2 regions of the Peribacillus sp. B65 genome follow, and region 1 is predicted to be linked to the other one. Evidence: riboswitches for the same ligand, from Rfam matches in the RefSeq annotation. Region 1 holds a riboswitch; the other holds the start of a gene.
The links. Region 1 has a riboswitch for FMN ahead of ACSR9O_RS09470 (ECF transporter S component). Riboswitches for the same ligand answer to the same signal wherever they lie in the genome.
Positions count from the first base shown of each region.

Region 2: it holds a riboswitch for FMN, as region 1 does, so the genes downstream of both, ribE (riboflavin synthase) here and ACSR9O_RS09470 (ECF transporter S component) in region 1, are expected to answer to the same signal.

Region 1 covers NZ_CP195840.1:1,916,923-1,921,362, forward strand. The annotation lists gene serA (phosphoglycerate dehydrogenase) at 1-1,378, opposite strand, end outside; FMN riboswitch at 1,720-1,855, shown strand; gene ACSR9O_RS09470 (ECF transporter S component) at 2,019-2,600, shown strand; gene ACSR9O_RS09475 (ferredoxin) at 2,726-2,974, opposite strand; gene ACSR9O_RS09480 (YpbB family protein) at 3,265-4,326, shown strand; gene ACSR9O_RS09485 (RecQ family ATP-dependent DNA helicase) at 4,329-4,440, shown strand, end outside.
Region 2 covers NZ_CP195840.1:3,765,566-3,770,005, reverse strand. The annotation lists gene megL (methionine gamma-lyase) at 1-986, shown strand, start outside; gene ACSR9O_RS18400 (TspO/MBR family protein) at 983-1,720, opposite strand; FMN riboswitch at 1,922-2,052, shown strand; gene ribE (riboflavin synthase) at 2,198-2,836, shown strand; partial or broken gene ribB (3,4-dihydroxy-2-butanone-4-phosphate synthase) at 2,855-3,493, shown strand; gene ribH (6,7-dimethyl-8-ribityllumazine synthase) at 3,571-4,041, shown strand; gene ACSR9O_RS18380 (DHH family phosphoesterase) at 4,435-4,440, shown strand, end outside.

The DNA of each region.
Region 1 (4,440 bases):
TATCGGTATGCTGGATATAAAGTAAATTCGGTTCTGGATGAAAGTCGATTTTGAAACCATTCAAACTTACAATTCGAGAACCGTAATTTTCGATATAGGTCCCACTGATTGTTAATTCACGGTGGTCACCTTTTACTTTAAGGCTGATCAAATTCGAGTAACCTAAAGAGTCCGTAGAGATTTTTTCACCAACGGTTATGCCACGCTCTTTTGCGATCAACAAGGCATTCACTTCATTTACAGATGCATCGACTCTTGATCTGAAAAAGCCGGAGATTAGACTTTTTGTAAGAATCGCTGTATCGAAATCCAATGATTCTCCGGCATACGTAACGGAGATTTCCTGAATTCCTTCATTCATGCACTGAGAAACAATGGATCCCATTTGCTGGACAAGTTGATAGAATGGCTGTACCTTTTCAAACACTTCTTTAGATATGGCTGGCAGGTTGATCGAACTTGAGACTGGATTTCCTTCGAAATAGGTCAATACCTCCTGGGCAACCTGTACGGCAACATTTAATTGGGCTTCTTTAGTTGAAGCACCCAGATGAGGTGTAGCAATGACGCTATCCAGTTCAAGCAGTTTATGGCCAATTGGAGGTTCTTCGACGAAAACGTCCAGTGCCGCCCCTGCGACATGTCCTTGAACTAACATTTCATATAAATCATCTTCGTCCAGAATACCGCCCCGGGCGCAGTTAAGTACATAAACCCCTTTTTTACAGGTAAGCAGTTTTTCTTTATTGATTAATCCTCTAGTTTCATTCGTAAGTGGTGTATGAACAGTAATGATGTCTGCTTTAGGAAGCAATTCATCTAACGGCAGGGCAGTTACGGACATTTTCTTTGCACGATCGACAGTAAGGAACGGATCATAGACAATGACATCCATGCCGAATACCTTAGCGCGTTTGGCAATTTCCCCTCCGATACGTCCAAAGCCAACTATTCCTAATGTTTTACCACGAAGTTCAGTACCCGTATATGAAGAACGTTTCCACTCCCCATTCTTCAGTGAAGCATAAGCTTGCGGAATGTGGCGCATTAATGAAGCCATCATGGCGAATGTATGTTCAGCTGTTGAAATGGTGTTGCCGTCAGGTGCATTAACCACGACAATCCCGCGTTTTGTCGCCGAGGGGATATCTATGTTATCTACACCGACACCAGCGCGTGCTATAATTTTTAGCTGCGGCATACGGTTCATTAAATCCTCTGAAACCTTCGTAGCACTTCTTACAAGAATTGCATCAATCTGATCAAGTTCGTTTGCAGCTTCCTCTACGGTCTTTTGAATGAGATGAATATTGGATGCCTCAGATAGCGGTCCGAGTCCTTCTGGTTTAATGGCGTCTGCTACTAAAATCCGATACACGACTTAACACCTTCCTAGGAAAAAATTATCTTAAATTTCAGTTAATTTTACAATTGAAATGCTGAATATGTCAATTTGGCTTAACCGGATGTAAGCGCTTAATAGAATGGTGATCTTCTGATCATCTGTTTAATGTCGCGATATAAATGGCTTCATCAAGGATTGAATAGTATAAAAAATAATTTTCATTATTTCGAATTTTCATTTTGTGTATCCACTATTTATTTTAAGCCATTCACTGTGATGATCGATATTCATCCTGAATGAATCAACTGAGAAAAAAAGTGCTATCAAAAAACAAGTAATTCAGATATAATGGGAAGTATAAAAAAATTTTATAGATCTATCTTCGGGGCGGGGCGCAATTCCCCACCGGCGGTGATGAAGAGTTTCTTCTTCTAAGCCCGCGAGCCTTACAAGGCAGGATTTGGTGCGATTCCAAAGCCGACAGTATAGTCTGGATGGGAGAAGATGGAGGTTCCTGAGTGCGTTTCAACAGTTATTTGCTGAACGTTTGTTTGATGTAACCTTTAATTTATCCCTTTAATTCTATTGGAATTAAAGGTTTTTTTATTGAACATCAACATATGGAACCCTAACCTCTTTTTCAGGTAGATCGGAAAAAGAAGGAGAGAGACCTATGAAAAAGAACAAAGTGAAAAAAACGGTCACACTTGCCATGATGGGAAGCATTTCTTATTTATTGATGCTTTTAAATTTCCCGTTTCCGGGATTCCCGCCTTTTCTCAATGTTGATTTTAGCGACATACCAGCACTGATGGCGGCATTAATTTTCGGACCGATGGCTGGAATTCTAGTCGAGTTCATTAAGAACCTATTGGATTTAGTCATGACAGGGACCTTGACTGCTGTACCTGTGGGGCATATCGCTAACTTCATAGCCGGAATACTGTTTGTCTTGCCGACTTATTATGTATTTCAGAAAATCAATTCAAAAAAAGGGATGACATTCGCTTTACTTGCGGGAACAGTTTCCATGGCAGTATTCATGAGTGTTTTAAACTATTATGTCTTCTTACCGGCTTATACCTTCTTTATGGGATGGGATGCAATGTCGGCACCCGAGTCAAGAAAGCTCGTTACGACGGCAATCTTGCCTTTCAATGTGATAAAAGGCGTACTCATCACATCCGTATTCATGTTGCTGTTCATTAAATTACAGACATGGATCAATAAACAAACATTATATAAAAATGCTTAATGGCATTAACGATAGAAATAAAAAACAACCGGATATTCGTATTCGGTTGTTTTTTTATGCCTGTTTCATTTTGGGATGGGGAGATGGCAAAAAAAAGCCATTTTCGATTGAAAATGGCTTGTACGTTATTCGAATTTAAGTGCATCTCCGTCAAATGCCTCGTCAGCAACTTTAATAGAATCCGTTGGGCATCCTTCAAATGCATCCATCATGTCATCTATAAGTACATCAGGAATTTCAACGATTCCCTCGTTATCGTCAAGGGTAACAAATGCAATCCCTTCGTCATCGTAATCATATATATCTGGTGCCGCTGCTCCGCAAGCTCCACAAGCTATGCATGTTTCTTTATCCACAATAGTAAATTTAGCCATGAATATAACCCCTCCTAAGTTGATTGACAACTGATAATCTTTTTATTTCAGATTATTATCTCTTTCTTATTGTAAGACCGAATGCCAAACTTTTCAATAGAAATTGTATTGATAATAACTATCATGTAGCACAATGTCAACGGAAAACATCGAAATACTTAACTTGGTTCTTTCCATGATTCGTCATTTAGTCACATAATTTTCCTTGTATTCATCAATAATAACGGCGATTTTTGCAGTTATTTGTTACAATGGGTTTATTGGTTAAATGAAACAAGGATGTGAGTCCCATGAATAATTATCTACAGGCCATCATTCTATATGCGATAAAAAAATTTCAAGGCGAACGCTCCATTTATGCTATATACCATATGCTGCAGGGGAAGAAATCGTCACAAACAATCCAGGATGCCCATTTATTCGGGCTAACGGATATTTTTGGGACAATACCTCGATTTACCCGTCAGCAATTAAATCAAAACATTGAACATTTACTTAAGCATGACTTGATTAAATTAACGGATAAACCAGATGCATATGAAATTAGTATGCAAGGTGAAGGAATGTTAGTCGATTACTTTAAAAATAATCCTTTTCCGGCGTATATTAATGGTTGGAAATATCACAATATCACCCCGGTTTTCTGGGGAAGGTTAAACTTACTCATTCAAACCATATCCCATATTGTCCACAATGAAAGACGTTTTTATCCGATACAAAGAAATCCCAAAATCCAATTCTTCGTAAAGGAATTTTTACATGCCAATCGTCAGGATCGAGCATTGATTGCCCAACATCTATATGATGAACTGATATCCCTTTTAGAAAGTCAAAGTGATATGAAACGAGACATATTCATTTTGAAAATAACCGGGATAAACAGGATTGGACTTACGTTTGAACAGATTGCAAAAAGGAAGGATGTAGAAGAAGAGTATGTCCGCTTTACATTCCTTGATTCATTGCATCAAATGCTTGCTGAAATGGAAACGGGAAAGGATTACCCTCTCTTGTCCACATTAACAAATGATTGGAAAAGTAGTGGGAATCCTCATTTGACACAATCTACACAGGCTACTTTACGATACATCCATGAAGGGAAAAGTCTGGGTGAAATTGCTGAAATCCGCAGATTGAAAGTCAACACCATCGAAGATCACCTCGTAGAAATTGTCTTATCGGACAAGAGTTTTCCGATTTCAGATTATGTGAATATCGAGGATGAGAGGAAAATTGCTGAAGCTATTAAGGAACTTGGAACAAAAAAGCTTAAAGCAATCAAGCAGATGGTCGATAATAAAGAGATAAGCTTTTTCCAAATAAGACTTGTACTTGCGAAAATAGGTGAGTGATGATGAATATAGAACGAGTCCTCAAAGAAAAATTCGGTTTTGATGAATTCCGTCCTGGACAAAAGGAAGTGGTTGAATCATTGATGTCCGGCAATCATACCTTAGCGATGCTAC
Region 2 (4,440 bases), 1.8 Mb from region 1:
CGGTACATGTGCTTGAAGAAAAGATTGCCGCTTTGGAAGGCGGGGAAGCTGGCCTTGCTTTCGGTTCAGGCATGGCCGCCGTTTCAGCTGTGCTTTTTGCGTTAACGAAAACAGATGACCACATCCTATGCTCACAGGGGTTATATGGTTGTACATTTGGCCTTCTGCAGCTTATGAAAAATAAATACCGCATCACTCATGATTTTTGTGAGATGGATACAGAAGAACAGGTAAGGAAAATGATTCGGCCGGAAACGAACTGCATCTATGTAGAAACCCCGATCAATCCGACGATGAAAATGATTGATTTACAGATGGTGGTGAAAGTTGCGAAGGAACATAATGTGACTGTCGTAGTGGATAATACGTTTTCGACGCCATATCTACAGAGACCGCTTGAGTATGGCTGTGATATCGTCCTTCATAGCGCTACTAAATATCTTTGCGGGCATGGGGATGTCGTTGCAGGACTTGTCGTAGGTAAGAAGGAATTCATGAATCAGGTAGCAGGGACTACACAGAAGGATATCGGTGGAATCATTTCACCTTTCGATGCCTGGTTACTATTGCGGGGGTTAAAGACCTTGCCTGTCAGGATGGACCGTCATTCGGCCAATGCAATGGAAATCTTTCATGAACTTAAGAAACATCCAAAAGTGAAAAAGGTATATTATCCAGGTGATGAAGCTTCACCGGATCATTATATAATGCAAAAACAGATGAAACATGGCGGCGGCCTTATCTCTTTCGAATTGCATGGCACAAAACAGGATGCACAGGAATTCCTAAATAAATTGAAACTAATCAAAATTGCCGTAAGTCTTGGGGATGCCGAAACATTGATCCAGCATCCCGCTACCATGACGCACTCTGCCGTTCCTGAAGATTCACGGAAACAAATGGGCATCAGTGACCAGTTGGTCCGTATCTCAGTTGGCCTAGAAGCTTGGCAGGATGTCTGGCAAGATCTTCAGCAAGCATTTTAGGCTACCATATTCCTTCTGCTTTTAATGAAGATGGTGATGGATACGATAAAAGTGATGACAGCCAGGATATAAGAAATGTCCGTAATTACCGGATAGGCGGAGCTATTTCGTATCCCGATGCCTATGAACGCCCAAACGAATACGAGAGGATAGCACCAATCCCGGTTTTTACCTGCAAAGACAAAAGCCAGGATTGTTGCTGCAATCAGCAGGACGATCGTCCATGTTGAACTGGAAACCCCAAAACCGTCCCATTTGATATACGTGAGGTAATAAGAAATGTCAGCGATCGTTGCAACACTTACCCAGCCTGTATAAACGGAAAACGGAAATAGGTCGAAAGGCTCATGCTTCACTTTTTTTACGTTAGTATAAATGACCATTAAAGTAGCCAAAAGAGCAATGATAATGAATACGGATAACAAAAAGTGCTCATAGTGCCAAGCCAAAAGCCAAGCGCCATTCAAGACACAGCTTAAAGCGAACCAAGGGAAGGATGCCTTATAAGCAGGGCTGTTTTGGTGTTTGCTTAAAAACTGCCTGAATACCCAGATGGCGAGCAGGAAATAGATCAAGCCCCATATGGAAAATACATATCCTGCAGGAGTGAAAAGGACATCAAGTTTATCGGAAATCTCTCCTGATGTCTGGCCGTTCAATGGCAGGTAATTAGCTAAAAAATTCATCGTGACGACGAACAGATAGAAGATCAAGTTGATGATGGAAATAAGCATAGGCTTCCTCCTTATATGAATAGTGATCCTCTAACCCTATTCCACATATTTAGCCTGATTAACCTCTTTGGAGCACATCGGGGACTTTGGAGGTCGTTTTTCCATAAAGAGAGGAAGTTTCTGTAACAATTGAACCATTTAAGGTTAGAAATTTTACATCTTCACTTTATGGTGATAAAATATTCAAAGATTCATATTATTTTAGTCCTTCGGGGTCGGGTGAAAATCCCAACCGGCGGTGATGAAGAAATTCTAAGCCCGCGAGCCTGTTAAAGGCAGGATTTGGTGAGATTCCAAAGCCGACAGTAAAGTCTGGATGGGAGAAGGACGTGTGGAACCCAAGTGTATACGTACGCCTAATTTTTCAAAAATGAAAATGTTAGGCTTTTTAGGTATACAATTTTTTCACTCATTTCTCCTGCTAACTCCTTAGGTCATCCTAAGGGGTTTTTTATATTTTATAAAAGGGGGAAAAACATGTTTACGGGAATCATTGAGGATATCGGTACCGTTCATTCCATGAACAAAGGAAAAAGCAGTATGGAGTTATCGATTCGTTCTGAAAAAATCCTTGAAGATGTTCATCTGGGGGATAGTATTTCAGTAAACGGGGTCTGCTTAACGGTAACGTCCTTCACTAAAAGTTTGTTTACGGTCGACGTGATGCCGGAAACGGTCAAAGCTTCCTCGATACGGACATTGAAATTGGGATCACCTGTGAATCTTGAACGAGCCATGAGTGCACAGGGAAGGTTTGGCGGTCATTTTGTTTCAGGTCATATCGACGGAACCGGAACGATCATCAAAAAAGAACGGAAAGAAAATGCCGTTTATTATGTAATCCAATTGGAAGAGGGGCTCAGTGCCTTTTGCATTCCAAAAGGATCCGTGGCCATTGATGGAACGAGCTTGACGATATTTGGGATCGAAAGGAACCTATTGACTGTATCACTGATTCCATTGACTCATCAGGACACCATATTGGGACAAAAAGCGGCTGGCGATATCGTTAACATCGAAAACGACATGATAGGGAAATATATAATACATCAAATGAAAAATGGCAATCCAAAACCAGGACTTAATTTAGAGTTTTTGGCAGAGCATGGATTCTAATAAAAGGGCGGTGTAATGATGTTCCATACAATAGAAGAAGCGATAGAAGATTTGAAGGCAGGCAAGGTAGTAATCGTATCCGATGATGAAGACCGTGAAAATGAAGGGGATTTTGTAGTGCTGGCCGAAAAGGCGACACCGGAAGCGATCAATTTCATGGCGACTCATGGACGTGGTTTGATATGTACAACCATCACTGAAGAACTGGCAGCGAAATTGAAACTGCATCCTATGGTTGGAGAAAATACCGATCATCATGGCACTGCTTTTACGGTAAGTGTCGATCATAAAAGCACCTCTACAGGAATCAGTGCTTTTGAAAGGTCCTTGACCATCCTTGAGCTTCTTAATGAAGATTCGGTCGCTGAAGATTTCCAAAGGCCTGGTCACACTTTTCCGATAGTCGCAAAAGAAGGCGGCGTATTAAGGAGGGCGGGACATACAGAGGCATCGGTGGACTTGGCGAAGTTATGCGGTGCCGCTCCAGCTGGTGTCATTTGTGAAATCATGAATGAAGATGGATCGATGGCCCGGGTATCCGATTTAGAAGTCATCGCTGATAAATTCAACCTGAAGTTCATTACGATAGCCGATTTGATTCGGTATCTTCAACAAAATGATACTATCGGGAACCAGGAGCTTGAACTGAACATCCCGAAAGCTTGAGGATTTAAGTAATTACATCTTACAGAACAAAAAATTATATTGTTTTTTAAAATTAGGAGGAATTGGACATGGGGAAAACTATTGAAGCACAATTAATCGGATCAGGATTGAAAGTCGGTATCGTGGTAGGAAGATTTAATGAGTTTATCACAAGCAAGCTTTTAGGAGGGGCATTGGATGGCCTTAAGCGTCATGGCGTTGATGAGAATGATGTTGACATCGCTTGGGTCCCGGGTGCTTTTGAACTACCGTTAATTGCAAAAAAACTTGTGAATACAGGTAAATATGATGCGGTAATCGGTCTTGGAACGGTAATCAGGGGTGCCACTTCACATTATGATTATGTCTGTAATGAAGCGGCTAAAGGCATGGCTTCCGTTTCCTTGGAAACGGGTGTACCGGTTATCTTCGGTTTGCTGACAACTGAAAATATTGAACAAGCGATTGAACGTGCAGGAACAAAATCAGGTAACAAAGGTTATGAAGCGGCCGTTAGTGCAATTGAAATGGCCAACCTTGGAAAATTGATTGAACAGTGATTTGGTATAAGGAAGCCGCAGGGAATAACGTCCCTGCGGCTTTTTTTGATGTACCGGATCATTTGTCGGATTGGGTCTGGCTTTTTAAACCATTAAGCAATTCTTCAAAGTTCGTAAAATTCCTAGCCATTTGATCGATTAGTGAATGCTGATCTTCACCACTCACAGCAACCTCTTCAATGGAAAAACCTCGATTTCAAAGTAATGGACGTTATAAATTATGGAAAATAAAGAATCATCAGGGGATTTTTCGAAAAAAAAACGAACAAAAGCATCACGTAATGGAAGCATGATAAAATATGCGGATATGATTATGCTACAATTGTAAAGATTGCAATTGAAATTCATGTCTTTAGGGAAAAGTAAATTTATTAGTTACTAGGAGGGGTTTGTGTGTAC